Regions from separate parts of the Streptomyces sp. NPDC005263 genome, predicted to be linked through region 1. Evidence: predicted binding sites of a transcription regulator. Region 1 holds the regulator's gene; each other region holds the start of a gene.
The links. Region 1 encodes HspR, which represses chaperone genes until heat shock. Its sites were predicted from a motif close to TTGAGNNNNNNNNNCTCAA; they were not measured.
Positions count from the first base shown of each region.

Region 2: the regulator HspR is predicted to act here: its motif matches at 9,196-9,214, upstream of dnaK (molecular chaperone DnaK).
Region 3: the regulator HspR is predicted to act here: its motif matches at 2,158-2,176, upstream of lon (endopeptidase La).

Region 1 is NZ_JBIAKJ010000007.1:205,009-214,960, forward strand. It holds gene grpE (nucleotide exchange factor GrpE) at 1-431, shown strand, start outside; gene dnaJ (molecular chaperone DnaJ) at 474-1,655, shown strand; gene ACFYRY_RS29560 (heat shock protein transcriptional repressor HspR) at 1,661-2,113, shown strand; gene ACFYRY_RS29565 (hypothetical protein) at 2,168-2,542, opposite strand; partial or broken gene ACFYRY_RS29570 (PA14 domain-containing protein) at 3,170-5,591, opposite strand; gene ACFYRY_RS29575 (sugar ABC transporter substrate-binding protein) at 5,862-6,968, shown strand; gene ACFYRY_RS29580 (TetR/AcrR family transcriptional regulator) at 7,005-7,574, opposite strand; gene ACFYRY_RS29585 (transglutaminase domain-containing protein) at 7,690-8,532, opposite strand; gene ACFYRY_RS29590 (alpha-E domain-containing protein) at 8,534-9,469, opposite strand; gene ACFYRY_RS29595 (circularly permuted type 2 ATP-grasp protein) at 9,466-9,952, opposite strand, start outside.
Region 2 is NZ_JBIAKJ010000008.1:115,425-125,376, forward strand. It holds gene ACFYRY_RS31670 (rhamnogalacturonan lyase) at 150-2,090, opposite strand; gene ACFYRY_RS31675 (helix-turn-helix transcriptional regulator) at 2,136-3,092, opposite strand; gene ACFYRY_RS31680 (hypothetical protein) at 3,156-3,635, shown strand; gene ACFYRY_RS31685 (hypothetical protein) at 3,632-4,108, shown strand; gene ACFYRY_RS31690 (class I SAM-dependent methyltransferase) at 4,068-4,820, opposite strand; gene ACFYRY_RS31695 (4a-hydroxytetrahydrobiopterin dehydratase) at 4,826-5,131, opposite strand; gene ACFYRY_RS31700 (helix-turn-helix domain-containing protein) at 5,384-6,217, shown strand; gene ACFYRY_RS31705 (helix-turn-helix domain-containing protein) at 6,398-7,261, shown strand; gene dnaK (molecular chaperone DnaK) at 7,270-9,144, opposite strand; gene ACFYRY_RS31715 (glycerophosphodiester phosphodiesterase family protein) at 9,271-9,952, opposite strand, start outside.
Region 3 is NZ_JBIAKJ010000003.1:894,875-904,826, forward strand. It holds gene ACFYRY_RS17750 (response regulator transcription factor) at 1-163, opposite strand, end outside; gene ACFYRY_RS17755 (spermidine synthase) at 288-965, opposite strand; gene ACFYRY_RS17760 (rhomboid-like protein) at 1,111-2,028, shown strand; gene lon (endopeptidase La) at 2,199-4,613, shown strand; gene ACFYRY_RS17770 (MarR family winged helix-turn-helix transcriptional regulator) at 4,833-5,327, shown strand; gene ACFYRY_RS17775 (hypothetical protein) at 5,389-6,177, opposite strand; gene ACFYRY_RS17780 (nitrate- and nitrite sensing domain-containing protein) at 6,565-9,528, shown strand; gene ACFYRY_RS17785 (roadblock/LC7 domain-containing protein) at 9,525-9,952, shown strand, end outside.

The sequences.
Region 1 (9,952 bases):
ACCGCCGCCGGGTCGAGCGGGACCGGATCACGGTCAAGGAGATCGCCATCGCGAACCTCCTGACCGAGCTTCTGCCCGTGCTCGACGACATCGGCCGCGCGCGGGACCACGGCGAACTCCTCGGCGGGTTCAAGTCCGTCGCCGAGTCGCTGGAGTCGGTCGCGGCGAAGATGGGCCTGCAGCAGTTCGGCAAGGAGGGCGAGCCCTTCGACCCGACGATCCACGAGGCCCTGATGCACAGCTACGCGCCGGACGTCACCGAGACGACGTGCGTGGCGATTCTCCAGCCCGGGTACCGATTCGGCGAACGCACCATCCGCCCCGCGCGGGTGGCCGTCGCCGAACCTCAGCCCGGGGCGCAGACCGTCAAGGCGGACGAGTCCGCGGAGACGGCCGACGACAAGGAGACCGGTGGCCCGGACGAGGGCTGAGCTGGAACCGAGAAGGACAAGTAGGAAGGAGGGGCGTCGAGGATGAGCACCAAGGACTTCATCGAGAAGGACTACTACAAGGTTCTCGGCGTCCCCAAGGACGCCACCGAGGCCGAGATCAAGAAGGCCTACCGGAAGCTCGCCCGCGAGTTCCACCCGGACGCCAACAAGGGGAACGCCAAGGCGGAGGACCGCTTCAAGGAGGTCTCCGAGGCGAACGACATCCTCGGCGACCCGAAGAAGCGCAAGGAGTACGACGAGGCGCGCGCCCTGTTCGGTAGCGGTGGCTACCGTCCGGGGCCGGCCGGCCAGGGCGGCTCCTTCAACTTCGACCTGGGTGACCTCTTCGGAGGCGGAGCCCCGGGCGGGGGGAGCGCCGGCGGTTTCGGCGGCGGGATCGGTGACGTCTTCGGGGGCCTGTTCAACCGGGGCGGCGCGGGCGCGGGGACGCGTACCCAGCCCCGGCGCGGCCAGGACATCGAGTCCGAGGTCACCCTCAGCTTCACCGAGGCGATCGAGGGCGCGACGGTCCCGCTGCGGATGTCCTCGCAGCAGCCCTGCAAGGCGTGTTCCGGCACCGGCGACAAGAACGGCAACCCGCGGGTGTGCCCGACCTGCGTCGGAACCGGGCAGGTCGCCAGGGGCTCGGGCGGCGGTTTCTCGCTGACGGACCCCTGCCCGGACTGCAAGGGCCGCGGCCTGATCTCCGAGGACCCCTGCGAGATCTGCCACGGCAGCGGACGGGCCAAGTCGTCGCGGACCATGCAGGTCCGCATCCCCGCGGGGGTCCTGGACGGCCAGCGCATCCGCCTGCGCGCCAAGGGAGCACCCGGCGAACGGGGCGGCCCGAACGGCGACCTGTACGTCACGGTGCACGTCGACGCCCACCCGGTCTTCGGCCGCAAGGGCGACAACCTCACGGTGAGCGTCCCGGTCACGTTCGCGGAGGCGGCCCTCGGCGGCGAGGTCAGGGTGCCCACCCTGGGCGGCCCGCCGGTGACGCTGAAGCTGCCGCCGGGCACACCCAACGGCCGCACCATGCGCGCCCGCGGCAAGGGCGCGGTCCGTAAGGACGGCACCCGCGGCGATCTTCTGGTCACCGTCGAGGTGAGTGTTCCGAGGGACGTGACGGGGAAGGCTCGTGACGCGCTGGAGGCGTATCGCGAGGCGACCGCGGGTGAGGACCCGCGGGCGGAGCTGTTCCAGGCCGCGAAGGGAGCATGAGTGAGATGGACGGTCGTCGACGCAATCCGTATGAACTGACCGAGGAAACCCCGGTCTACGTCATCTCGGTGGCGGCCCAGCTCTCCGGCCTGCACCCGCAGACCCTGCGCCAGTACGACCGTCTCGGCCTGGTCTCCCCCGACCGCACCCCCGGCCGGGGCCGGCGCTACTCGGCCCGCGACATCGAACTGCTGCGTACCGTCCAGCAGTTGTCGCAGGACGAGGGCATCAACCTGGCCGGCATCAAACGGATCATCGAACTGGAGAACCAGGTCGTCGCCCTGCAGTCCCGCGTCGCGGAACTGCAGGGGGCCCTGGAGGGCGCGGCGGCCGCGATGCAGCAGCGCGAGGCGGCGGTGCACGCGTCGTACCGCCGCGACCTGGTCCCGTACCAGGAGGTCCAGCAGACCAGCGCGCTGGTGGTGTGGCGCCCGAAGCGCCAGGGGGCGTCGGACTGACGCCTGGTCGACTGACTTGAGGGGCCCGGAGGTTCACCTGAACCTCCGGGCCCCTCAGTCGTCTCCCGGTGCTTCCGGTGTCTCATCGACCTGTGGGCGGAGCAACTCCACGATGCGTCTCACCGAGTCGTCGTCGCCGTTTCGTACGGTGACCTCGACGTCGTCGACCGTGAACGTCACCTCCCGGGCCGCCCCGGGGCGCGCCCGGCGCCACGCGGCGTAGGAGAGGGCCAGGCCGCCCCCGCCGATGGCGTTGCTGAGAATCACGTCGATGATCTCGACGACGCCCAGCTGGCCGCCGGTCTGGCGGGGTGTCCGTATCCGTACCTCGGCATGGTCTCGGAGGTCGCCGTCCTCGCGGAACCAGCGGTACAGATCGGTGAGCGTCTCACCACCGTCATCTGCCGCGACCCTGACCTGCACCCGCATGGCACTCCCTCCGCTGCGTCCGTACATGCAGACGATAGAGGGGTGTCGCTCGCGCAGCTCGGGGCGATGGCTAAAAATGATCTTGCTGTGATGGTGCCATTGGGTTTGGCTGGGCTGCTAGCCAGATGAAGATGGGAAGATACATGCGTGTGCCTCTGAAAGCCGCAGCTGTCGCCTTTTCCGCACTTGGGGTGGTAGGCGCTGCGGTCAGCCCTGTCAGCGCCGCACCTGCGATCGGCTTCGCGGAGAAGGCATCCGTGACCGCGGTCAGCTGCTACGCCCACAACCGGTCCGGAGAGACCTTGAACGTGCGAGGCGGAGCCGGAACCAGATATTCGGTCGTGGGAACGATCGCCGCCGGCGGAAAGCTCCCCTGTGGGAGCCTCGGAGAAGGCGACGTAGTCGGACAGAAGTACACGGCGTGTGGTGGCACGTCCAGCTACTGGAAAACCGTCCGACTCAATGGTCGTGATGGCTGGGTCGCAGCGGAATGCGTGGCGCTGGGCGCCTCCTGAGGGTTTGGATGAGGACGGCGGGGCCTTTGCCCGAAGGCCCCGCCAAGGGCTTCGTGATCGGCGAGGGGATCACGGGCCCGAAGCGGGGCTGAGGCAGGGCTGAGGCGGTTGGTCAGAGCCAGTAGTCCCAGATGCCGTAGGCCTCCTGCTCGACGACCTTCTCGTTGCCCGCGGGGTCGATGTAGACGGCTCGGTAGTAGTACAGCCCGAGCCGGTCCTCGTTCACCGTCCTGTCCATGTGGAACTGTGGGTGGTCGACCTTGCCCGTGGCGAACGGGGCCCAGGAGCCGGCGGCCGGATCCCACTTCTCCCAGCGGTAGTCCGTGTAGTCCTCGCACGGTCTGTCGAAGACGGTCACGCCGCAGCGGACGTACAGCTCCGGGTACTGGTCCTCCTGGACCTCCGTCGACGTCCAGCCCGACGGCCGGGTGTCGGGCATGGCGACCGAGACCTCGGCGGGGTGGAAGGCCTCGGGGCCGGCGTCCCTGTCGACCAGGGGGGAGCCGTCAGTGGCGGCCACCTTGTAGACGTGGGTGGCTCCGTCGGGGACCGTCGGGCAGAGGATCTCGGTGCGGGCCAGGGAACTGCCGTTCCAGCAGTTGTCCTTCCAGACCGTCTCCCCGCTGTCCGGGTCGGTGACGCCCTGCCACACGCGGTAACCGGTGACGTCGTCGTCGGCGGGCGGCGTCCAAGTCAGGCGGACACCCAGCGGGATCCGCTCAGCGGTCAGGTTCTCGACCGGGGCCGGACGCTCGGTGTCCGGTGTGGTCGCCGTGGCGCCCGGGCCGGGCCGCGACACGTTCCCGTACGGGTCGACGGTCATGATCCGGTACTCGTACGTCGTCTCGGACGCGCCCGAGACGTCCCAGCAGACGCCGTTGATCTGCTTGCGGCCGGCGTAGGCGGGAGCGTCGTCACCGGCCCAGGACCAGTACGTCCTGGGGTCCTCCAGCGGCAGCTCGAGCGAACTGTTCGGCTTGCACTTGTCCACCGTGCTGCTCTCGCCGGTGGCCGTGTCGGTGCGGACGATCTTGTACGTGAGCAGCGGGCCCTCGTCGAAGGTCCATGGGTCGGCGCTGCTCCACTCGATCATCACCCCCTCGTCGAACCGGCTCGCGCTGGTCTGGAACGCGGGGATCGCCTCGGGGCGGTCGGCCATCTTCAGCGTGATCTCCGCCGGGGCGGCGGCGTTGCCCTTCGCGTCCACCGAGCGCACCGCGTACCGGTAGCTGTCGGCGACCGCGGCCTGCTGGCGGGGTACGACATCAGTCCGGTCGGTGGTGCCCTTGCCGGGCAGGGCGTCGACGTAGCCCCCCGGTCGCCGGGTCGTACTGGACGACCTGGTACGACGAGGCCCCGGCGACCGGGGACCACGTCAGGTGCGGAAGGCCCGACTCGTACGCGACATCGACCTCCGCCACGGGCGGCGGCGGGGTCAGGTCGGACGTGGTGAACGTGGTGGCGGCCGAGTACGCCGACCAGTTCCCGGCCGCGTCACGCGCCCGCCCGCGATAGGTGACCTTGCTGCCGTCGGCGGGGTACCCGGTGTCGCAGATCGCGCCCTTCGCACCGGAGTACACGGTGATCCACCCGGTGGGGTCGAGTCGCTGCATCTCGTACCAGGAGATGTCGGCCTTGTTCTCCGCGGTGGTGATGAGCTGCGGGGCCGCGTAGGGCTGGTCGACCGGGCAGGCGTCCCACTCCACGAACGGGGCGGCCGGCGGTGTCCGGTCGACGGTGGTGACGGGCTGGTCGGCGCTGCCCGCCGACTCGTTGCCCGCCGTGTCGTGGGCGCGGACCTCGTAGTAGTACGTCTTGCCGGTCTGCGGCACACTCGCGTCGGTGTACGACGTGGAGGTGGTGGTCCCGAGCGCCTTGGCGGGGAAGGCCGTGCCCTTCAGGCGCCGGTAGAGGCGGTACCCGGCGAGGTCCATCTCCTTGTTCTTCGCCCAGGTGACCTTCGCCTTCCCGGTGGCCTTGTCGTACGTGACCGTGGCTGCCGTCGGGGCGAGTGGCTTGACCTTGTCGACGGACGCCGAAGTGCGCGGCGTGTAGCCGAACTTGACGCTGGCCGCCCCGGTCCAGTTGGCGAAGTCGACGCGGAGGGTGTGGCTGCCGGAGGGGATGGTGACGTTGGCGGTCTTCTTCACGGTCGTCGAGACGTTCTTCCACGCGTCGACCTTGCGGACGCCGTCGACGTAGACGCGGATGCCGTCCTGGACCGCGGCGGTGAAGGCGAAGGGTCCGCCGGAGCCGAAGTCGCGGGTCACGCTCCAGCGGACGCCGAAGTTGTCGCGCGGCAGGCCGGAGGCGGGGGCGCCGGTGCCCCAGTTCTGGTCGATCGCGCTGTCGCAGTCGGTCTTCTTGGGTGTGCCGGAGAAGCTGGTGTTCGCGAAGAACTGCCGCTTGAACACGGGGGAGGCGCAGGTCGTGGCGGCGGACGCGGGCGTGGCGACGGCGGTGAGCAGGCCGCCCGCGGTGGCGAGCACGACGGCGGCCGAGGTCGCGGCGGTCGTGCGTCTGACTGGGGTCATTCGGTCCTTCAGTCCTGATCAGCAACGGCAGGCAGAGCGTTGATGATCAGGACTGACGATGGTGGAGATTGGTTGTACGTGACTTTTTTGGCCGCGCTCGTACCTCAAGGTCGCCCAGGGTCCCCCACGCCTTCACAGGAACCCCACGTATTAACGTTGCCATCTCGATAAGTGATTGCTTCTTGACGACTCTGTGAAGGCCGCGTTGGCTTTCTTCACCTGGGTCGCGACAGCACCCTCGTTCGGAAGGCAAGCGCAGTGAACACCCGTATGCGTCGTAGCGGCATAGCAGTGGCCGCAGGTTCCCTCACGCTCTCCCTGTCCGCCTGCGGGGCGCTGGGAGTAGCCGGGAGCAGTACCGAGGCCAGCCCCACCAAGGGGAACGACATCACGGTGGGCCTGTTGCTGCCGGAGAAGGCGAACACCCGGTACGAGAAGTTCGACCACCCGTTCTTCGAGGCCAAGGTCGCCGAACTCACCAGGAAGCAGGGCAAGGTCGACTACGCCAACGCCGACGCGAGCGCGAGACGGCAGACCGAGCAGCTGCAGCGGATGATCGACGACAAGGTCGACGTGATCGTGCTGGACGCCGTCGACTCGCACGCCATCGCCGACGGTGTGAAGAAGGCGAAGGACGAGGGCATCCCCGTCATCGCCTACGACCGGCTCACCGAGGGTCCGATCGACGCGTACATCTCCTTCGACAACGAGCTGGTCGGCGAGGTGCAGGGCCGCTCCGTCATCGACGCCCTGGGCTCGCGCCGGGACACCTCGGACAAGATCGTCATGATGAACGGCTCGTCCACCGACCCGAACGCCAAGCAGTTCAAGGCGGGCGCGCTCTCCCAGCTGGGGGGCAAGGTGACGGTCGCCAAGTCGTACGACACCGTGGACTGGAAGCCGGAGAACGCCAAGGCCAACATGGAGAAGGCGATCGACGCGATCGGCGCGGGCAACATCGCCGCCGTCTACTCCGCCAACGACGGCATGGCCGGCGGGATCATCGACGCCCTGAAGGCCGCGGGCGTGACCAAGCTGCCGCCGATCACCGGGCAGGACGCCGAACTGCCCGCCGTGCAGCGGATCCTGACGGGCGACCAGTACATGAGCGTGTACAAGTCGTACCCGCAGGAGGCCGAGTTCGCCGCGGAGATGGCGGTGGCGAAGATCCAGGGCAAGGACATCGAGTTCGACGCCCTCGCCTCGGACCGGGTCGACAGCCCCACCGAGAAGGACATCCCCGCGCAGCTGGTCCCCGTGGTCGCCCTGACGAAGGGCAACATCAAGAGCACGCTGGTCCAGGACGGCTTCTACAAGGTGTCCGAGATCTGCGCCGGCAAGTTCCAGAGCGCCTGCGCCGCCGTCGGGCTGGAGTAGCCGCACGGGCACAGCCCCAGGCGGTGTGGAGCGGGGTCAGGACGGGGGCCAGTTCCGCAGCAGGCTGTCGAGGGCGTCCAGGATCCGCGTCCAGCTCTCCTGACTGTCCGGGGCGCTGTGGCTGAAACCACCCGCCAGTTCCAGGCTGACGTAACCGTGGAAGACGCTGCCGAGGAGCCGGACCGCGTGGGTCTGGTCCGGTTCGGTGAGGTCGTAGCCGCGCAGGATGGCCCGCGTCATCGCGTTGTGCCGTCCGCCCGCGCTCGCGGCGGCCGCCTCGGGGGAGAGCCGGTACTGGGCCGCCGCGTAACGGCCGGGGTGCTCGCGGGCGTAGTCGCGGTAGACGTCCGCCAGCGCGGTCAGCGCGTCCCTGCTGGCCCGTCCGGCGAGTGCGGCGGCGCCCCGGTCGGCGAGCTCCTCCAGGGCGAGCAGCGCGATCCGCGTCTTCAGGTCGTCGGAGTTGCGGACATGCGAGTACAGGCTCGCGACCTTGACCTCGAACCGTCGTGCCAGCTCCGAGACGGTCACCTGCTCGAACCCGACCTCGTCGGCCAGCTCGGCCCCCGCCCGGGTCAGCCGCTCGGGGGTCAGCCCCACGCGCGCCATAAGCTTCCTCCTGTTTGCGGGAAGCGATTGTGTATCTCCCTAGAGACTTTAGGCAACAGGGGAGGAGATCGCGATAGGCGAAAGGTGAACGACGAAGCGCGGACGGAGAACGGCTTCAGGCCACCCGCGTGAACTCCACCGTCACCTCCGGAGGCCCGCCGGCCACGCCTCGGTAGATGCCCTTGTGCGGGGTGACGTCGTCGTAGTCGCGGCCCCGGCCCACGACCACGTGGGACTCGTCGGGGCGGGTGCGGTTGGTCGGGTCGTAGCCGCACCAGTCGCCCGCCCAGTACTCAACCCAGGCGTGACTCTGCCCGGCGACCGGCCGGTGCAGTTCCGCCTCCCGCTCGGGGTGGAGGTAACCGGAGACGTACCGCGTCGGCAGGCCCAGTCCCCGCAGCAGGGCGAGAGTGACATGGGCGATGTCCTGGCAGACGCCCGCGCCCTGCTCCCACGCCTCGGCGGCGGACGTGGTCACGCCGGTCGAGCCGGGAAGATAGGAGACCCGGTCGGCGACCAGGGACGACACGACGGCGGCGGTCTCGTGCGGGTCGAGGCGGGCCGCCGCCTCTCTCGCCTGCTCCAGCAACTCGGCGGAGAGCTTCGTACGGGGGGTGTCGCCCGCGAACTCCAGCAGCCGGGAACGGGAGGTGTGTTCGGCGATTTCCGGCCAGTCGGGTGCCCGAGGGAGCGGGTTCGGAGCGCTGGTCTCCACCAGGCTGGAGGCGGTGATCGTGAGGTCGGCGTGTGGGTCCATCAGGTCGAAGCCGGTGACCTGGGTGCCCCAGTAGTCCCAGTACGACCAGGTGGTGGCCGTCGGGCTGATGGCGACCCGGGAGTCCAGCGTGGTCTGCCCCGGCAGGGTCAGCGGGGTCATGCGGACCTCGTTGTGGGAGGAGACTGCGGCCTGGGCGTAGGAGACCCGGGTGACATGCCGGATGCGGAGACGACGAGCCATCTCAGGCTCCTTCCTGGGCCCACTCGACGGGCCCCCGGTAGGGGAAGAACCGCTCGGCCACTCCGTCGGCGGAGGTCATGCAGGACTGCTGCAGATCCCGCAGGAGGCTCGGCAGCTGGTCCTGAAGGGCCTGCGAGTCGAGATACTCCAGACGGGTGCGCATCCGGCCGATCGGGCGGCGCGCCGGGTCCTGGCGAGGGCGGCCGAGGGCGGACAGGCACTCCTCGGCGGTGGTCAGCGCGTGCAGTGCCGAGCGCGGGAAGTCGCGGTCCAGCAGCAGGAATTCGGCCACTCGCGGGCTGTCGCCGAAACCGCCGTACACACGGGCGTACGCCTCGTCGGCGCCGGACGCGCTGAGCAGCGTCGGCCAGTCGGGAGCGTGGGCGGCGTCCAGGACCCGCACCGACAGCAGCCGCACGGTCATGTCCACCCGCTCCAGGCTGCGGCCCAGGACGACGAAACGCCAACTGTCGTCCCGGCTCATGGTGGAGTCCGCGAGTCCGAAGAAGAGGGCGGCCCGGCTGCGTACGAGTTCGAGATAGCCGTAGGGGCCTGTACGGCGGGCCGCCATACGCTGGTCGGCGAGGGCGTGCCAGGTGGAGTTGAGGCACTCCCACATCTCCGAGGAGATCGCCTCACGGGCGCTGCGGGCGTTGAGCCGGGCGGCGCCCAGCCCGCCCTCGATGGAACAGGTGGACAGGGCGTCGAAGGCCAGTTGGTCCAGCACCCGCTGCATGTGGACGCGCTCGTCGCCCGCGTCGACGCCGAGGATCGCGTACAACGACCGGCAGGCCATGTCCTCGTCGCGCCAGGGGTCCTCCAGCATGCGGTGCAGATAGGCGTCGAGGATGCGGCCGGTGTTGTCGGCCCGCTCGACATACCGGCCGGTCCAGGTCAGGGCCTCGGCTATCCGGGAGAGGATCACGTCGTCGCTCACTGTTGTTGCGCCCCTTCCTGTACGACGGTGGGGGTGCCGTCGGGTCCGAGCTGGCGGGGGGCCACGGCGGGCAGCGAGCCGGCGCTGACCGGAACAGGCCGCGCGGCGGGACCTTCGGCGAGCACCCAGGTGTCCTTGGAGCCGCCGCCCTGGCTGGAGTTGACGATCAGGTTGCCCTCCTGGAGGGCGACCCGGGTGAGGCCGCCGGGCAGCACCCAGACGTCGTTGCCGTCGTTGACGGCGAAGGGCCGCAGGTCGATGTGGCGAGGCGCCATGTGTTCACCCGCGAGGGTGGGCGAGGTGGACAGGGCGACCGGGCGCTGGGCGATGAAGCCGCGCGGGTCGGCGATGACGGCCTCGCGGGTGCGCTCCAGCGTCTCGCGGTCGGCCTTCGGCCCGATGACGATGCCCTGGCCGCCGGCACCGTCGACGGGCTTGATGACCAGCTGGTCGATCTGGTCGAGGACCGCTTCCAACTGGCCC
Region 2 (9,952 bases), on a different contig from region 1:
CCCACAAAAAGAACGTGCATTCTGCTTATGGGGGGACACTAGCAGAACTACGGTTCTGTTTGTGATGCGTGAGTGTCATACGAGTAGGCCCGGTCATGACGACCGGGCCTACTCGCGATGGGTTCGTCAGACCAGCGCCTGCTACCGGTTCACGGGGTGTACACCGACGGCCGGGGCGCGGTCGCCATGCCGTTGCCGATGAAGAAGCTCGGGTGCGGGGGCTGGTTGTACGCCGTGTTTTGCCAGGCGAGTGCCGTGCGGTACATCGTGTCGTGCAGCAGGGTGGTGATCTTGGTGCCGGTCTCGACGGGCGTGGAGTACACCCGCAGGGCCGTGTTGTTCGACGTGGGCCAGACGACCTCCTCGCGCCAGTCGCCGAGGATGTCGCCGGACAGGGACGGGGTCGCCTTGGTGCTGTTGTTGGAGTGGACGTCGGACCCGGTCAGCAGCCGGGTGTCGCCCGAGGGGCCGTACTTGTCGATGTGGGTGTTGTCGAGGAGTTCGCGGACGGGATCGCCGTCCCACCAGGAGAGGAAGTTGGCCGAGGACGGTTCGCGGCCCTTCGTCGCGCCCGACTCGTCGCGGATGGAGGTGTCGGAGGCCGACCAGACCTCGGCTCCGTCGTTGCCCGCCCAGATGTCACCGGCGACTCCACGGCCGTTGTCACAGCAGGCGGCCAGCTTCCAGTCGACGGTGCCGTTCGCCGGGTTGATGTACAGCTCGGCGGGCTGGCTGGTGGACTCCGAGACCTTGAAGTACTCCAGGCCGGCGTGCGACGGGTCGAGGTCGCCGAGGTGCTGGGCGTCGCCGTGCCCGGTCCTCGTCGTCCACAGGCCGTTGCCGTTGTCGTCGACCGCCATCGCGCCGTAGACGATCTCGTCCTTGCCGTCGCCGTCGACGTCCCCGACGGAGAGGCTGTGCGAGCCCTGACCGTCGTAGCCCTTGCCGCTGTTGGAGGAGGAGTTGGTGTCGAAGGTCCAGCGGCGGGTGAAGGTGCCGCCCCGCCAGTCCCAGGCGGCGACGACCGTGCGGGTGTAGTAGCCGCGGGCCATGATCAGGGAGGGGCGGGCACCGTCCAGGTAGGCGGTGCCGGCGAGGAAACGGTCCACCCGGTTGCCGTACGAGTCGCCCCAGGAGGAGACCGTGCCGCGGGCCGGGACGTAGTCGACGCTCTGCATCGCCTTGCCGGTCTGCCCGTTGAACATGGTCAGGTACTCGGGTCCGGTGAGCACATAGCCGCTGGAGTTGCGGTGGTCGGCCGAGGAGCTGCCGATGACCGCGCCGGTGCCGTCGACCGTGCCGTCCGCGGTCTTCATGGCGACCTCGGCCTTGCCGTCGCCGTCGTAGTCGTACGCCTGGAACTGTGTGTAGTGCGCGCCGGAGCGGATGTTGCGGCCCAGGTCGACGCGCCACAGGCGGGTGCCGTCGAGCTTGACGCCGTCGACGATCGTGTTGCCGGTGTAGCCGGACTGCGAGTTGTCCTTGGCGTTGGTGGGCTGCCACTTGAGGACGAAGTCGAGGGCGCCGTCGCCGTCGAGGTCGGCGACGGAGGCGTCGTTGGCCGCGTAGGTGTAGGCGACGCCGTCGGGGGTGGTGCCGCCGGCCGGCGGGGAGATGGGAACGTCCTTGTAGCCGGTGCGGAGTTGGACGGCGTGTACGGAGTCGGCCTGCTCCACACCTCCGACGATCTCGCGGACCGTGTAGTCGGCCTGGGCGGGGGCGCCGGAGTGGAAGTAGTTCGTCGAGCCCGTCACCGGCGTGGAGTTGACCTTCGTACCGGCCCGGTAGACGTTGAAGGAGACGTCGCCGGGGTCGGTGCCGAGCCAGCGCCAGCTGACCAGGTTGCCGCTGTCGGTGTGCACGCTGACCACACCGCGGTCGAGCTTCTCGACCTGCCGGGCGGTGGCCGCCGTCGGGGCCCCTCCCGCGCGGGTCAGTTCGAGCGTGGGGGAGGTGTCGGGGGTGGTGAGGGTGGTGAGTCCGGCGCCGACCAGGGCCGTGACGGCGGTCATCGCGCCGAGGAGCACGCGGCGTCCGCGGTGCGAAGGCGGGGCGGGGAGCGGGGGCGGCTGGGGGTGCGGGTGCTGCACGGGGCGGGCCTCCTGAACGGGGGGACGGACGCATTCCGGTCCCTGTCAGTCGCCGCCGTGCTCGCCCGGGTTGCCGTATCTTCCAGCCAACTCGGCGACCGTCCGGGCGATCCGCTCACGCAACTCGGGCGGATGGAGGACCTCGACACCGGTGCCCAGGCGCAGGAACTCGGCGTGCGCGTGGTCGACGGACTCGATGGGGACGGTGACCACCGTCCAACCGTCCTGCTCGGTACGGCCGTTCGCCCGCACGGCCATGGGGAGCGTCACGCCCGGCGCCACGCGGACCACCGCCTCGGCACGGTGCAGCCGGTCATGGAAGTCACGCTGGTAGGCGGTCCAGTAGGCCGCTAGGTCGAAGCCGTCGGGGCGTGTGAACTCATCCTCCGAGAGCGCCAGTTGGAGAATCTGATCGACGCGGAAGGTGCGGGGGCCCGGGCCGGCGACCACGTACCAGCGGCCCGCCTTCAGCACGAGCCCGTACGGCTCCAACCGGCGTTCCCCATCGGTGGGTTCACGCCACCGGCGGTACAGGACACGCAGGACCCGGTTGTTCCACACGGCGTCCGCGACCGCCGGCAGGAACGGCGCCTCCTCGGCCCGCGCGTACCAGCCCGGTGCGTCGAGGTGGAAGCGGCCGCCGACCCGGTCGGCATGCGCGCGCAGTTCCGGCGGCAGCGCGGCCCGGACCTTGAGCTGGGCGGCGGCCAGGACGGGACCGAGGCCCAGTTCGGCGGCGGGACCGGGCGCACCGGCGAGGAAGAGGGCCTCGGCCTCACCCGCGGTCAGGCCGGTGAGGCGGGTGCGGTAGCCGTCGAGGAGCCGGTAGCCGCCGGCGTGGCCCGCGTCGCCGTACAGCGGGATCCCGGCCGCGCCCAGCGCCTCCACGTCCCGGTAGACCGTGCGGACGGACACCTCCAGTTCCTCGGCGAGCTGGGCGGCGGTCATCCGCCCCCGGGTCTGGAGCAGCAGCAGGATCGAGACGAGCCGGGCCGACTTCATGATCTCAGGATGCCCGACTTCACTGACACAGGATGTCAGTGAAGCGGCCGTACGGTCCCGTCCATGGCCTTCAGGGAGAAACTGCTGACCGTGCCGCCACCGATCGAGGTGGCCGGTCGTCACATCAAGCGTTACCACGTCACCGCCGACCCGAACGGCATCGCGCCGGACGTGGCGAAGGCGGCTTACTCGATTCTTCCGGAGCTGCTGCCGGAGCCGGACGGGACGCCGCCCGCGACCTTCGTCGTGCTGCACCGGGGCGACGACGACGGCGCCTATCTGAACGCGTACAGCTGGGTGTGGGACAACGTCCTGCACTTCCGGGGCGCGTCGGCGGGCCAGCCGGTCCTCGGCTGCCCGGACCGCGACCCCACGCACTTCATCCGGCCCGACCTGCCGTGGATCGGCTGCGTGTGGGAACTGCCGCCGATCCTGCACGAACGGGACGCCTGGGTACGGCATCTGATCGCCCCCGAAGTCCCCGACCTCGACGCCTACATGGCCGACTCACTGCCCGCCGGCACGACTGGAGACCGCCCATGAGCAGCCCGCACGACTTCGACTTCTTCCACGGCGCGTGGGAGGTCCACCATCGCCGCCGCACCGACTTCCTCGACCCGGACAGCGGTTGGGAGGAGTTCTCGGCCACCAGCCGCTGCTGGAGCCTGTTCGACGGGGCAGCGAACATCGACGAACTCGACGTGCCGGGCCGGCGGTGGAAGGGGCTGACGCTGCGGCTCTACGACCCGGAGAGCGAGCAGTGGTCGCTGAACTGGTCCTCCAGCCGCAGCGGGAAACTGTTCCCGCCGGTGGTCGGCCGTTTCGAGGGCGGGCGCGGCGAGTTCCACGGCGAGGACACACACGACGGCAAGGAGGTGCGGGTGCGGTTCGTGTGGTCGGGGATCTCCGACACCACCGCACGCTGGGAGCAGGCCTTCTCGGTGGACGACGGGGAGAGCTGGGTGACCAACTGGTTCATGGACTTCGCTCGGGCTTGTGGAACCCCAGCACCCTGAACACCGGATCGGCGCGCCGTCGGTCCTGGTCGGGCAGGGCCGCCAGCCGCGCGGCGAACTGTTCGGCCAGCGGGTCGTCGGGCGGGACCCGGGTGAACCAGCCGCGCCGCAGGTCCGCGGCCGTACTGCGCGGGCTGCGCCCCTGACCGACGCCGGGGAAGCGGGCCCGGCCGACCGGATCCAGTCCGCAGGCCACGGCATACGTCGTGACGGCTTCGGTGGCGTCCTGGGCCGGCCGGCGCGGGCGGGGCGCGAGGACCGCGTCGATGTCGCTGCCCACGTCGTGTGCGGCGGCCTTGTCGACGGTGGTGACGTACGCGCCGCCCGGCCTCAGCACGCGGGCGCACTCGGCGACGACCGCGCGGACGTCGCCCGGGCGGTCCAGCAGATGCAGCAGCCAGACACTGGTGACGGCATCGAACGAGCCGTCGGGGAACGGCAGCCGCCTGCTGTCCGCCAGGACGATCGCCCCGGGGAGACGTTCGGCGGCCGTCCGGGCCATGCCGTACGTCAGGTCCACGCCCGTCACCCGCAGGCCGGGGCGGGCCGCGGCGAACCGCCGGGTCACGATCCCGGTGCCGCAGGCGACGTCGAGGAGCCGCCGGGCATCCTCCGGGACCAGGCCGAGCACGGCGTCGGCGGCCGCGGCGGCCCTGGGCTCGCCGCCGCGGGTGACGTCGTAGGCGTCGGCCTCCTTGTCGTAGTCCAGCACCGCCGTCACTGCGCCCCGTGGGCGGCGGCGAGCTCCTGCACCTTGTGGGCGAGCTCGAAGTCCAGCTCGGTCACGGTGCCGCCCGCGCTGTGCGTGTTCACGCTGAGGGACACCGTGTTGTAGCCGAGGGTGAGGTCGGAGTGGTGGTCGAGCTCCTCCTGGACCTGGGCGATGTGGACGACCATCGCGGTCGCGGCGAAGTGCGTGCCGAGCCGGTAGGACCGGGTGAGGCGGTCGCCGTCGACCGACCAGCCGGGCAGTTCCGCGAGCCGGTCCTCGATCTCCTTCTGCGACAGCGGTTCCACGGGCATGGCCTCGCTCCTTCCTGAGTTGCGGATGCCTGTCCAGCCTGCCACAGCTGGGCCGCTTCGGCCCTGGTCAGACGGGCTCCCGAGGGATCGGGTCGCCGAGGGCGCCCCCGATCGCCCCTCCCAGCGGGCAGCCGCGCACGTCGGCGCGCCGGGGCGCCGCGGTCTCCGAGGTCCACGGTCCGGTCGAGCACCCGTTCCTCGGCTGCCGGCGACTCTGCTCCTGGCGGGCGTTCCTCGGCTACGGTCGTCGGTATGACCACCGTCGCGTCCGGTGACGCCGCTCCCGCCACCGTCCCCGCCGACCCGGGCGTCGGCCCGTTGCTGCGGGCCTGGCGGGAGGAACGGCGGGTCAGTCAGCTGGAGTTGGCGCTGCGGGCGGACTCCTCGGCCCGGCACGTCAGCTTCATCGAGACGGGCCGTGCACGGCCGAGCGAGGAGATGGTGCTCAGGCTGGCCGAGCACCTGGAGGTGCCCGTCCGGGAGCGCAACGCACTGCTGCTGGCGGCGGGGTACGCGCCCCGGTATCCCGAGACCCCGCTGACCGACCCGGCGCTGGAGGCGCTGCGCGAGGGCATGGAGCGCCTCATCCAGGGCTACGAGCCCTACCCGGCGCTCGTGGTCGACGCGCTGTACGACGTCGTCGCGGCCAACCGGGGCATCCTGATGCTGCTGGAGGGCGTGCCGGAGTCCCTGCTCGTCCCGCCGCTGAACGCGATGCGGCTGACGCTCCACCCGGAGGGCCTGGCACCCCGTATCCGCAACCTTCGCGAGTGGCGCGGGCATCTGCTCGCGCAGATGGGGCGGCAGATCGCCCTGCGCCGTTCGGAGCGGCTGCGGGCGTTGTACGACGAGGTGTCCGCGTATCCGGTGCCGGAGCAGGACGACGACGCCGGTCCACCGGCCGAGCCCGGCACCTGTTTCGCGTTGCCGATGCGGATCGAGCACGAGGGACGGACGCTGTCGTTCGTCTCCTCCATCTCCACCTTCAACACCCCGATGGACGTGACCGTCTCCGAGCTGGCCATCGAGACCTTCCTCCCGGCCGACCCCGCGACGGTCAAGTACCTTCACTCACTGCTGCCTTGAGGAACCCTCAGGTCGTCGTGCCGGACGCGGACGGCACCTGATACCCCGGGTAATGGGGCCACCGTCGCAAAACGGCACCCGTGTCGCGTGTGTCGCGGTTCCGGCCCGGAGAGACTGATGAGACAGGCAGCGGAACATGACACACTGCATCCGGACTTCGACGCGTAGGGGAGGCGTGGCGTGAGTGAGCGGCGTCCTGCTCCCACGGTGGGCCAGGTGGTGCTCGGCAGGCGGCTGCAGGAACTGCGGGAGGCGGCCGGCCTCAAACGCGAGGAGGCCGCGCGGGCGCTGCGGGTGGCCCCCGCGACCGTACGGCGGATGGAGACGGCCGACGTCGCGTTGAAGATCCCGTACGTGCAGGTGCTGTTGGAGACGTACGGCGTCGCCGACGACGAGGCGGCCGCGTTCGTGGCACTGACCGAGGAGGCCAACCGGCCCGGCTGGTGGCAGCGGTTCCACGACGTGCTGCCCGAGTGGTTCAGCATGTACGTGAGCCTGGAGGGCGCCGCCGGGATCATCCGCTCCTACGAGCCGCACTTCGTGCCGGGTCTGCTGCAGACCGAGGCCTACGCGCGCGCCGTGATGGAGGCCGGGACGATCGGGCAGGCGGGGCCGGGGACGGTCGACCGGCATGTGTCGCTGCGGATGGCCCGGCAGGAGCTGCTGGAGCGGACGAACCCGCCGCACCTGTGGGTGATCATGGACGAGACGGTGCTGCGCCGGCCGGTGAGCATCGACGGCGAGGTCATGCGCGACCAGCTGGACAAACTCGTCCAGCTCGCCGAGAACGACCGGATCACCCTCCAGGTCGCGGAGTTCGAACAGGGCCCGCACCCGGGCACGTACGCGCCGTTCTCCCTCTTCCGCTTCACCGAGCCGGAACTGCCCGACATGGTGTTCACCGAGTACCTCACCGGTGCCCTCTACCTGGACTCCCGCAAGGAGGTCGTCGCGCATCTGGAGGTCCTGGACCACATGTCGGCGCGGGCGGCCTCGGCGGAGCGCACCAAGCAGCTCCTGAGGGAACGCCTCAAGGACTTCTGAGGCCGGGCTCAGGCCGCGCCGCCCTTGCGGTCCTGGTCCTTCTCGTCGTCGACGATCTCGGCGTCGACCACGCCCTCCTCGTCCTGCGGTGAGCTGTGCGCGCCGTCGGCGGCGCCGTCCGTCGGGGTCTGCTGGGCCTGGGCGTACATGGCCTGGCCCATCCGCTGGCTGACGGAGGCGAGTTTCTCGACGCCGGTGCGCAGAGCGTCGGTCTCCGCGTTCTGCTCCAGGAGCTGCTTGACCTCGGCGACCGCCGCCTCCACCTCTCCCCTGGTCTCGGCCGGGACCTTGTCCTCGTTCTCACGGAGGAACTTCTCGGTCTGGTAGACGAGTTGTTCGGCATGGTTGCGGGTCTCCGCCGCCTCCCGGCGGCCCCGGTCCTCCTCGGCGTACTGCTCCGCCTCCCGCATCATGCGGTCGATGTCGTCCTTGGGCAGGGCGGAGCCGCCGGTGACGGTCATCTTCTGTTCCCGGCCGGTGGCGAGGTCCTTCGCCGAGACGTGCATGATCCCGTTCGCGTCGATGTCGAAGGCGACCTCGACCTGCGGCACGCCGCGCGGCGCGGGCGGCAGGCCGGTGAGGTCGAAGACGCCGAGCTTCTTGTTGTACGCGGCGATCTCCCGTTCGCCCTGGTAGACCTGGATGCCCACCGAGGGCTGGTTGTCGGCGGCGGTGGTGAAGATCTCCGAGCGGCGGGTGGGGATCGTGGTGTTGCGCTCGATGAGCTTGGTCATGATGCCGCCCTTGGTCTCGATGCCCAGGGACAGCGGGGTGACGTCGAGGAGCAGGACGTCCTTCACGTCGCCGCGGATGACGCCGGCCTGGAGCGCCGCGCCGACGGCGACGACCTCGTCCGGGTTGACACCCTTGTGCGGGTCCTTGCCGGTGAGCTCCCTGACCAGCTCGGTGACGGCGGGCATCCGGGTCGAGCCGCCGACGAGGATGACGTGGTGGATCGCGGCCAGCTTGATGCCGGCGTCCTTGACCGCCTGGTGGAAGGGGGTCTTGCAGCGGTCGAGGAGGTCCGCGGTGAGTTCCTGGAACTGGGCGCGGGTCAACTTCTCGTCGAGGTGCAGCGGGCCCTCGGCGGAGGCGGTGATGTAGGGCAGGTTGATCGTCGTCTCGGAGGAGCTGGACAGCTCGATCTTGGCCTTCTCGGCGCCCTCACGCAGTCGCTGCAGGGCCATCTTGTCGTTGCCCAGGTCGACGCCGGTCTGCCCCTTGAAGCGCTTGACGAGGTACTCGACGACCCGCTGGTCCCAGTCGTCGCCGCCGAGGTGGGTGTCGCCGTTGGTGGCCTTGACCTCGATGACCCCGTCGCCGATCTCCAGCAACGACACGTCGAAGGTGCCGCCGCCGAGGTCGAAGACCAGGACCGTCTGCTCCTCCCCCCGGTCGAGGCCGTAGGCGAGGGCGGCGGCGGTCGGCTCGTTGATGATCCTGAGGACCTTCAGGCCCGCGACCTCCCCGGCCTCCTTGGTGGCCTGCCGCTGGCTGTCGTCGAAGTACGCGGGCACGGTGATCACGGCGTCGGTGACGTCCTCGCCGAGGTAGGACTCGGCGTCCCGCTTCAGCTTCTGCAGCACCCGCGCGGACAGCTCCTGCGCCCGGTAGCGGGTGCCGTCGATGGAGCCCTCCTGGGGGAACCGCCAGTTCGAGTCGCCCATGTACCGCTTGACCGAGCGGGCGGTGCGCTCCACGTTCGTCACGGCCTGCCGCTTGGCGACCTCTCCGACGAGCACCTCGCCGTTCTTGGCGAAGGCCACCACCGACGGTGTGGTCCTGCCGCCCTCCGCGTTGGCGACGACCGTGGGCTCGCCGCCTTCCAGCACCGCCACCACCGAGTTCGTGGTCCCGAGATCGATTCCGACCGCACGTCCCATCGCTGTTCCCTTCCACCGCGCCAGCGGAGCCTGTGCACTCCAGCAGAAAACTTGAGTGCGCTCTTGTCAATGGGTGGCTCCTGTCAGGAGACGGGTACCCCGGCATAGGAGGACGGGTACCCCGGCTCAGGAGGACGGGTACCCCGCCGGGCGCTCGTCGTGCCGTCCGCCGCGCAGGGCGAGGGCCCGCCGGGGGCGGTCCGTGACCAGGACGTCGACCCGCGGGTCGGCCAGGAAGGTCCGCATCGGCAGGTCCTCGTTGATCGTCCACACCATGCTGAACAGGCCGTGCCGGGCCGCCTCGCGCAGCACACCCGCGCGCGCCAGCCGGTGGTGCACGGCGACCCCGCCCGCTCCGCAGGCACGGACCCGCCGCATGGGCAGCAGCTCGCTCAGCCGGGTGGCGGCCAGGCGGGCCGGAGCGATGTCCCGGCGGTCGCGGCCCAGCGACAGGGCCGTGCGCACCTGCGGGAAGCCCCGCGCGATGGCGGCGACGGAACGGTCCTCCAGGGTGGTGGCGACGAAGCCGTCGGTGCCGAGCAGGGCGATCGCGCGGTCGATCACCGTGCGCTCGTACCCGACCTCCTTGAGGTCCAGGTGCCCGGCCAGTTTCCCGGCGATCAGGGACATGATGTCCTCCATGACCGGTACGGCGTATCCGGCCCGTTCGCAGAGTTCGGCATGCGTGATCGTCGACAGGGGCGGGCCGCCGGGACCGACCCGGGGATCGTGGTAGACGACGAGGACCTGATCCGCGGTGCGCCGGATGTCGAACTCCACGTACTCGGCGCCGGAGCGGACCGCGTCC
Region 3 (9,952 bases), on a different contig from region 1:
CGGCGGACGGGCCGTCGACCGCCGTTTGCACGAGGAATCCCTCGGCGCGCAGGCGGGTCGCGATGGCGTCCACGATCGTCGGATCGTCCTCGACGACCAGAACCCGGCGCTGTGCGCCCTGGGTCGCCGCCGTGCCGTTGTGGGAGGTGTGTGTCTGCTCCATCGCCCGCCCCTGAGGTGTGCAATTCCGGAACCAGTGGGGTGATCCCTTGTCTGCGCATGACTGCGCTTGACGCTTGAATGATCGGCGTCAGGGAAGCAGAGTACGGGGAGTCACCGTTTCTTTGCTATCCAGGTCGGACGGCGAGATGCACGACGTCCGGCACGCCCCGGGCAACCGGGATCTCTTCGGTACGCACCTGTTGGAACCCGGCATTCCGCAAGGTTCCCTCGAATTCCGGAGAGGGTTGGGCGGACCACACCGCCAGCACCCCTCCCGGCCTCAACACCCTTGCGCAGCTGGTGAGTCCGGCTGGTGAGTAGAGACCGTGGTTGCCCTCGGTGACCGTCCAGTCGGGGCCGTTGTCGATGTCGAGGCACAGCGCGTCGAATGTGTCGCATGTCTCATTGACGAACGCGACCAGATCGGTTTCCACAACCTCGGTACGCGGATCGGCGAGCGCCCGAGAGGATAAACCGGACAACGGCCCCTCGCGGTGCCAGTCGACGACCGCGGCCTCGCGCTCGACCACCGTGATGCGGCCCCAGCGGGGATCGGCGGCGGCGTGTGCGAGGGAGAAGCCGACGCCGAGACCGCCGATCAGCACGCTCGGCTCGGCCCGTCCGTCGAGAGCCTCCAGTGCCGTGTCGACCAGCCGCCGCTCCGAGCGGCCGTCGGAGGTGTCCATCAGGAAGCATCCGTTGGCGATGATCTGCAGCAGTCCACCGTGGCGGCGCAGCACGACCTCGCCGTACGGGCCCTCGCGACGGTCCAGGACTTCGGGGGTGTCGTTCGGGGTGAGCATCGGCCCATCCTGGCAGTCCCGTGCCGGGTGGGGCGCGCGAATTTTCCCTGGGAAGTCGCTGTGAATGGCGGCTTTCGTGGCGCCGGTCATAGACAGTGCCGTGCGGGACGGCCAAGGGTGGGCGAAACGGAAGGAGCGCCTCACCGTGAACCGGACCGTGACGGCCGCCGACACGACGGCGGATGTGGCTCCTTCGCCGTGCGGTACTCCGTGCGGGATGCCCGGCGGCGATCCCGGTCGCGTGCGGTGCGAGGCGGCGTACGAGGCTCCCTCCGAGGCGTCCGTCGGCACCGGTCTGCCCGACGCCGCGGGGTTGCTGGAGGCGATGCCGCGGCAGCGGAACCCGACCGCCCCGGCCACGACCACCGTTTCGCCCCCGCCCGCCACCCCCGTCGCGGCGTCCACACCCGCCGCCCCCGCGGCAGCCCGGCGCCCCCGCCCCTGGCGGCTGCTCCCCACGCCCACCGGAACTCCCTTCACCTTCGGGTACGTCGCCCTGCTCGCCGTCACCTCGCTGATCACCGCGTACGCCGACCCCGCCGTCGTGCACACCCTGCACCAGGCCTCCAGCACCGATGTGGCCCACCTGGTGCGGTGGCCGATGGTGGTGCTGCCGGCCAGCGCGCTGTGGATCGCCGGCGGGCTCCTGTCGCCGTACGCGACAGGTCTGCTGCTGGCGCTCACGGCTCTGGAGCGCCGGATCGGCGGCGTGCGCACCGCCGGGGTCTTCCTGCTCGGGCATGTCCTCGCCACCCTGGCGACCGAGGGGGCCGTGGGGCTCGCGGTCCTGGCCGGGCACCTGCCCGACAGTTCCTTGCACCGCCTCGACTACGGCGTCAGCTTCGGCGTCGCCACCTGCGTGGGCGCCCTCGCCGGACTCCTCACGCCCTGGCTGCGCCGGCCCCTGCTGGCCGCCTTCGGCGGGATGGTGGTGCTGGACCTGATCGCGTTCACGGACCCCATGACGAACTGGGGGCACCTGATCTCGCTGGGGATCGGCGTGGCCACCTGGCCGGTGACGCGGCGCGCTCGCCGGGCCCACCCGGCCACCACCGCCGGGTAACTCCCCGATATCAACGGGCATCTTCCGGACCGTCCGGCTGTTGGGCCGAGGGACGGCCCGTTTCCGCCTCCCCGAACGTGATCGCTCACAGCGAACGCCCCATGGGGAACATTCAAGCGCTCACATGCATTGAGTCGGCATAGCTCAACTTGAATGCCGAAGGGGAGATCATGGCTTCGACGTCCACACCGCTCACTCTGCCTGTGCTGCCGCTCGACGGCGAGGTCGTGCTGCCCGGCATGGTGGTTCCGCTGGATTTGAACGACGCCGATGTACGCGCCGCCGTGGAGGCCGCCCAGGCCGCCGCCCGCTCGGAGCCCGGCAAGCCCCGGGTTCTGCTGGTGCCGCGCATCGACGGGACATACGCGAGCACCGGTGTGCTCGGCACCATCGAGCAGGTCGGCCGGCTCGCCGACGGTGACCCGGGCGCGCTGATCCGCGGCCGGGGCCGGGTGAGGATCGGCGCGGGGACCACGGGACCCGGTGCCGCCCTCTGGGTCGAGGGCGTCCGCATCGACGAGGACGTGCCCGAGCCGCTGCCCGGTCACGTCACCGAACTGGTCAAGGAGTACAAGGCACTGGCCACGGCGTGGCTGCGCAAGCGGGGTGCCTGGCAGGTCGTGGACCGGGTGCAGGCCATCGACGACGTGTCCACCCTGGCCGACAACTCCGGTTACTCGCCCTTCCTGACCACCGAGCAGAAGGTGGAGCTCCTGGAGACCGCCGACCCGGTGGCCCGGCTGAAGCTCGCCGCTCAGCAACTGCGCGACCACCTCGCCGAGCAGGACGTCGCCGAGACCATCGCCAAGGACGTCCAGGAGGGCGTCGACAAGCAGCAGCGGGAGTTCCTGCTCCGGCGCCAGCTGGAAGCCGTACGCAAGGAACTGCGGGAGCTCAACGGCGAGTCGGAGGGCGAGGAGTCCGACGACTACCGGACCCGGGTCGAGGCCGCCGACCTGCCCGAGAAGGTCCGCGAGGCCGCCCTCAAGGAGGTCGACAAGCTGGAGCGGTCCAGCGACCAGTCGCCCGAGGGCTCATGGATCCGCACCTGGCTCGACACCGTCCTCGAACTGCCGTGGAACGAACGGACCGAGGACGTGTACGACATCCAGGGCGCCAAGGCGGTGCTGGACGCCGAGCACTCCGGGCTGGCGGACGTGAAGGAACGGATCACCGAGTACCTGGCGGTCCGCAAGCGCCGTAGCGACCGGGGACTGGGTGTCATCGGCGGGCGGCGCGGCGGTGCCGTGCTCGCGCTCGTCGGCCCGCCCGGTGTCGGCAAGACCTCGCTGGGCGAGTCCGTCGCGCACGCCATGGGACGGAAGTTCGTGCGGGTCGCGCTCGGCGGGGTGCGGGACGAGGCGGAGATCCGCGGCCACCGGCGTACCTACGTCGGCGCGCTGCCCGGCCGGATCGTGCGCGCGATCAAGGAGGCCGGGTCGATGAACCCGGTGGTCCTGCTGGACGAGATCGACAAGGTGGGGTCCGACTTCCGGGGCGACCCGGCCGCGGCTCTGCTGGAGGTCCTCGACCCGGCGCAGAACCACACCTTCCGGGACCACTACCTGGAGGTCGAACTCGACCTGTCGGACGTCGTCTTCCTGGCCACGGCCAACGTGCTGGAAGCCATCCCGGAGGCGCTGCTCGACCGCATGGAACTGGTCCGGCTCGACGGCTACACCGAGGACGAGAAGATCGTCATCGCGCGTGACCACCTGCTGCCCCGCCAGCTGGAGCGGGCCGGCCTCAACAAGGACGAGGTCACCCTCGACGAGGGCGCGCTGCGCAAGCTGGCCGGCGAGTACACCCGCGAGGCCGGCGTCCGAACCCTGGAGCGCTCCGTGGCGCGGCTGCTGCGCAAGGTCGCGGCCCAGCACGAACTGGGCGAGCGGGAACTGCCGTTCACCGTCACGGACGAGGACCTGCGCGCGCTGATCGGCCGGCCGCACCATGTGCCGGAGTCCGCCCAGGACCCGGCGGAGCGGCGCACCGCCGTGCCGGGTGTGGCGACGGGGCTCGCGGTCACCGGAGCGGGCGGTGACGTGCTGTTCGTCGAGGCGTCGCTGGCCGACCCGGAGACCGGCGCGGCGGGCCTGACGCTGACGGGCCAGCTGGGCGACGTCATGAAGGAGTCGGCGCAGATCGCGCTGAGCTTCCTGCGCTCGCACGGAGCCGAACTGGAGCTGCCGGTCGCGGACCTGAAGGACCGGGGCGTGCACATCCACTTCCCGGCGGGCGCGGTGCCGAAGGACGGGCCGAGCGCCGGTGTCACGATGACGACGGCGCTGGCGTCGCTGCTCAGCGGCCGTCTGGTCCGTACGGACGTCGCGATGACCGGCGAGGTCTCGCTGACCGGCCGGGTCCTGCCCATCGGCGGGGTGAAGCAGAAGCTGCTCGCCGCGCACCGGGCGGGTGTCACCACGGTCGTCATCCCCAAGCGCAACGAGCCCGACCTGGACGACGTCCCGGCGGAGGTGCTGGACAAGCTCGACGTCCACGCCGTCACGGACGTCCGCCAGGTCCTGGAGCTGGCGCTGGCCCCCGCGACGAACGGGGCCGCGCCGGAGGTTCCGGTCGCGGCGTGACGGACGCGGTCGGATGAGGGGAGGCCCGGGTCCCGTGAGGGAGGCCCGGGCCTTCGCCTGTGCGCCGCGCACCACGCCCGTCCCCGGCCGGACGAAGAAGCCGCGCAGGTGGGGCGAAGGCCACCGTTGGTCCGGCCCTGCGAAATACTGGCGGAGCCGCGGCGACGACGGCGCTCGGCGGAAACTTTTCAGGATCGGGAAACCGAGGCAGGGGCTGACGTGCACGAAGACGGGAACGGCGACGGACGCCAAGTCGAATCCGACGTCCCCGCGAGCGGTGTGGACCAGCCCGCGTTCCTCGCGCTGGAACGCGAACTGACCGTTCTGCTGCGACGCGCCCGTGCCAACCAGGGCGAGATGGCCCGCGAGGTCCACCCGGACCTGGAGTCCGCGGCGTACGGCCTCCTCGTGCGGCTGGACGAATGCGGACGTCAGCGGGCCACCGCGCTCGCCGGGTACATCGGTGTCGGCAAGGCCACGATGTCCCGTCAGCTGCGTGCGCTGGAGGAACTCGGCCTGGTGGCCCGGGAACCGGACCCGGCCGACGGCCGCGCCTGGCTGATCGCCCTCACCCAGGAGGGCCACGAACGGGTGACCAGGGTGCGTGAGGCACGGCGGGCCCGGTACGCCGGTCGGCTGGAGGACTGGGACTCCCGCGAGGTCGCGGAACTGGCGCGCCTGCTGAACCAGTTGAACCGGGGCATGGAGAAGTAGGTCAGGTCCGCGGGGCCGGTCGGTGCCCGCGTCGGACGCCGCGTCCGGTGGGCCGGTCTCCTCAGAGCTCCGCGTACACCACCGTCGCGTCGTCGTGCGTCTTGCTGCGGCCCAGGTGCGTCCGCTCCCGCGCGTCCGCCCGCTCCAACTCCCGTACCCGGTCCACCAGCGCCTGCGCCCCCTCCTTGCGGACGTAGGTGAAGCAGTCGGTCCAGTCGCCCTCCTCGAACTTCTCCACCCAGCGGGTCGCACCGTCCGTCAGGGCGGCCAGGGCACGGACGTCCTCTCGCGCCACGGCCCCGGTCACCGCGCGCGCCGCGACCGTCGGATCCGCCGCCGCCGTGAAGAAGCCGCCCTCCTTGTTGCGGATCGTGGAGTCGATCAGAGCGTCCGTGGCGAGGGCGGAGCGGGGGAGGAGTGCCAGCCGGTCGTCCAGGTGGGGGGTCACCGTGCCGTCGGGGGACTCCAGCAGGAGTGCCGAGTCAGAGAGGACCAGGTACTCGACCGTCTCCGACGACCAGCGGGCCAGAACCACCGTGGCCTGGGGGGTGCGTGGGTGAGAAAGGTCACAAGTGGATTGATGGGCCCCGGTTGTTCGCAGAATCGCTCGGGAGAGGATCTCCGACAGCGGAAGATCTTGGCAGGAAACGGTCAGTTCGGTCAGGGCCCCGCCGAGTCGCGCGGTGAACCAGGGGACGGAATGAAGACAGCCCGTGGCGCCGCTCGGCGGTGTCACCCCGTCCAGGACCACGAGCGCACCACCCAGCCCGGAAGCCGGTAGCGCGACGCTCGCGAAGTCCTCGTTGGCGCGGGCCCGGTCGCCGGGCTCCGAAACAAATTCCGTACGCATTCGGCCAGTCTGCACGAGCCCTCCACAAGCTGTGCAGGAGCCTGGCATCGGTTCCCGATTTCACGCAGCCGTGCAGGTCAGACGTCTGATTTGGGCTGGAATAGCTGACTCCGGGAAGGTGTGTCGGCGAATATTGCCACCGCCCGCCGTGGACGTCCAACCGGCCCGCCGTCCGAGACCGCTGCAAGGGCCAGAGAAACTTGCCCGCCAACTCCCGTCCGATGTTCACTCCTTCGGGTGGCGGGTCAGGTGATGCGCGACCGGCGCCCACCGGCACTGGGAGGGTCGGGAACCGCGCCGGACGTATGCACCAGTTGGCCCCGATAGGTGGGCTGATGGGCCATCGCCCGGGCCATGGGTATTCACGAGTCAGGAATGCGAGCACCGGTGCAGAAGACGCGGCCTCGTCGTACAGGCAAGCAGGCGGCCTCCGGCAAAGGCGTGGACCAGACACCCGGCACGCCCCATCCCGGCACGCCGGGAACCCCTCACCCCGGCATACCCGGCAGCCCCTCCGCCGCGCCCGTCGGCAAGGGCCGCCCCACCCATGTGCGCACGCGGCTCATTCTCGCCGTCACCGTCGTGGCCGCCGCCATCGCCGGAGCCGGCGTCCCCTCCCTGGTCACCGCCTCCGGGCAGCTCAGCGACTCCCAGGACCTGGTGACCCTCGCCGAGCAGACCCAGGACGCGCTCACCCTCGCCCACGCGCTCGCCGACGAACGCGACGAGGTCACCCCGTACATCGCGGCCGGCCGCCCCAAGTCCAAGGCACCCAGCGAGCAGCAGAGCGCCCGGGTCGACCGGCAGGTCGAGGAGCTGCGCGCCGACCCGGACACACCCGCCGCCGTCCGCAAGGACCTCGACACCATCGCCGCCGTCCGCAGGGCGGCCCTCACCGGCAAGAGCGGCGCGCTCGAAGCGCACCAGGCCTACTCCGCCACCGTCACCGACCTGCACCGGCTCGCCGAGCAGCTGGCCGCCGAGATGCCGCCCCGCGCGGGCGCCGGCGCCCACGCCCTCGCCGAGCTGGACACCGCCGTCCAGCAGGCCGCCGCGACCCGAGGTCTGCTGCTGGCCGCCCTGAACGTGCCGACGACGACCCAGAGCGGCATCGACCCCGCCACCGGCCTGCCGACCACCCGGCCCACCTCCTCGGCCGCCGACACCAAGCTGCGCGACGCCCTCAGCGCCGCAGCCCAGCAGGCCCGGGTGCGCTCCGACGCCGCCCTCGCCGACTTCCAGGAGTCCGCGCCCGCGGCGGCCAAGGCGAGCTACGACTCCACGGTCACCGGCCCCGAGGTCAACTCCGCCGAGAAGTACCTGGCCGCTCTCACCGACCAGCCGTCGCTCGCCGACAAGGAGCTCGGCACCAGCACCGGCAAGGTCGAGGCCGCTCTCTCCGCCCGGATCGACGCGATGCGCGGCGCGGAGGCCGCCCTCTACGACCGCCGGGTGAAGGAACTCGCCCAGCTGCGCGACGACGACGTCACCGCGCTGGAGATCCGGTTCGCCCTCCTCGGCGCGCTGATGCTGCTGGCCGTCGGCATCGCCACCGCGATGGCCCGCACCCTCACCCAGCCGCTCTCCGTGCTGCGCCGCGGCTCCGCCCGGCTCGCCCAGGCGGAGAACCCCAGCGCCGAGGAACCGGTCGCCTTCACCGGCCGCAACGACGAGTTCGCCCAGGTCGTCCGCTCCGTCAACGCCCTGCACGCACACGCCGCCGCCCTCGGCGAGCGCGTCATGACCCTGGAGGCGGACCGCAAGCACCTGGTCGGCCAGCGGCAGCGAATGGCCGACGCCCGCGAGCAGCTCAAGGCGGAACTCGCCGAATCCGCCGCCCAGCTGGAGCGGACCCGCACCAACATCTCCGCCACCTTCGTGAACCTCGCGCTGCGCACCCTGGGCCTGGTCGAGCGGCAACTCGCCGTCATCGAGGGCCTGGAGGAGCGCGAGCAGGACCCGGAGCGCCTGGCCACGCTCTTCAAGCTCGACCACTTCGCCACCGTCATGCGCCGGCACAGCGAGAACCTCCTCGTCCTCGCCGGCACCGAACACGTCCAGCAGAGCGCCGGCCCGGTTCCGCTGATCGACGTGGTGCGCGCGGCGGTCAGCGAGATCGAGCGGTACGAACGGGTCCGTATCGCCGCGCTCCCGCCGCACGCGCACCTCGCCGGGTTCGCCGCGGACGACCTCTCCCACCTGCTGGCCGAACTCATGGAGAACGCCACCTCGTTCTCCCCGCCCGACCTGCCCGTCGAGGTCTCCGGCTGGCTCCTGGAGAACGGCGAGGTCATGCTCTCCGTCCAGGACGAGGGCATCGGCATGACCGCCGAGCGTCTGGTCGGCCTCAACGCCCGCCTCGCCGACTTCACCCCCGAGACCTCCTACGAGTCCTACGGCTCCGCCGAATCGCCCGAGTCGTCCGCATCGTCCGGGCAGGGCGGCGAGGAGGGGCTCGGGCTGGGCCTGTACGTGGTGGCCCGGCTCGCCCATCGGCACGGTGTGCGGGTGCAGTTGCGCGAGCAGAAGCAGGGCGGGGTCGCCGCGGTCGTCGTCCTGCCCAAGAGCCTGCTGGCTCCCGCGCCGTCCGCCGCCGTCCCGAAGGCGTCGTCGTCGGCGCCGGTCGTGGACGGCACCCACACCTTCTCCCTGCCGGGCGCGGACGCCGAGGTCAACTCCAACGTCCTCAGCGGCCGTTCGAAGGCCGAGGACCCGCTGGTCGCCCTCGCGGAGGACGCCGTACGGCACGCGCGGACCGGCCCGGAGGAGCACCCGGTGCCCCCCGAGACCCCGGCCGAGACCACCATGGAGCTGCTGGTCCCGATACCCGCGCAGGCGGAACCCGGGACCCCCGAAGCCGAGCCCTCCGCACCCGAGCCCTCCGCACCCGAGCCCTCCGCACCCGAGCGCTTCGAGCCGGCGCTCGGTGACGGCGCGGCCGCCCCACCGGGACCGCTCCCGGCCGAGAACGACGTCCGCACCGAGCGTGCGTTCGCGACCGGGCCGACCGCGCGCGAAGCCGAGGCGGAGCCGAGCCACGACCGCATCCCGGACGCGCCGGACACCCCGGGCGCCCCGGAGGAGCCCGTCACCGACAAGGGCCTCCCCAAGCGCACCCCGAAGATCACCGCCCCGGCCACCGCCCCGCGTCCACGCGGCGCATCCGTCGACGCCGAGGCACTCCGCCGCCGCCTGGGCGGCTTCCGCCGGGGGGCGGAGGCCGGCTATCGCGAGGTGGAGGCGGAGATCGCCGAGGAGACGGGACAGCACCAAACGCCGGCCGGGGGAACCGCAGGAACCGCACAACCCGAAGAAGCCACGGGGGGCACTGTCGAGGAGGCAAGCAGTTGACCGCGCCCAGTACCTTCGGACTGAGCCGTGAGGCCCGCAATCTTCACTTCCTGCTGACCAATCTCGTCGAGGAGGTGCCTGGCATCCAGTCGGTGGCGGTCGTCTCCTCCGACGGCCTGCTCCTGCTGTCCACGGACCCCGTCCTGCCTCCGACCCCGCCCGGCCCGCGCGGGGGGACCCATGGTCTCCCGGTCCGGGAGGCCCGTGCGGAGAAACCCTCGGGGCCGCGTGGCTCCGCCGCCGACCTCGCCACCATCGTTTCCGGCATCGGCAGCCTCACCGTGGGCGCCGCCCGGCTGATGGGATCCGGCCAGGTGAAGCACACCATGGTCGCGATGGACGAGGGCAGCCTGTTCGTGATGTCGATCAGCGACGGCTCACTGCTCGGCGTGCACGGCTCCGCGGAGTGCGACATGAGTGTCGT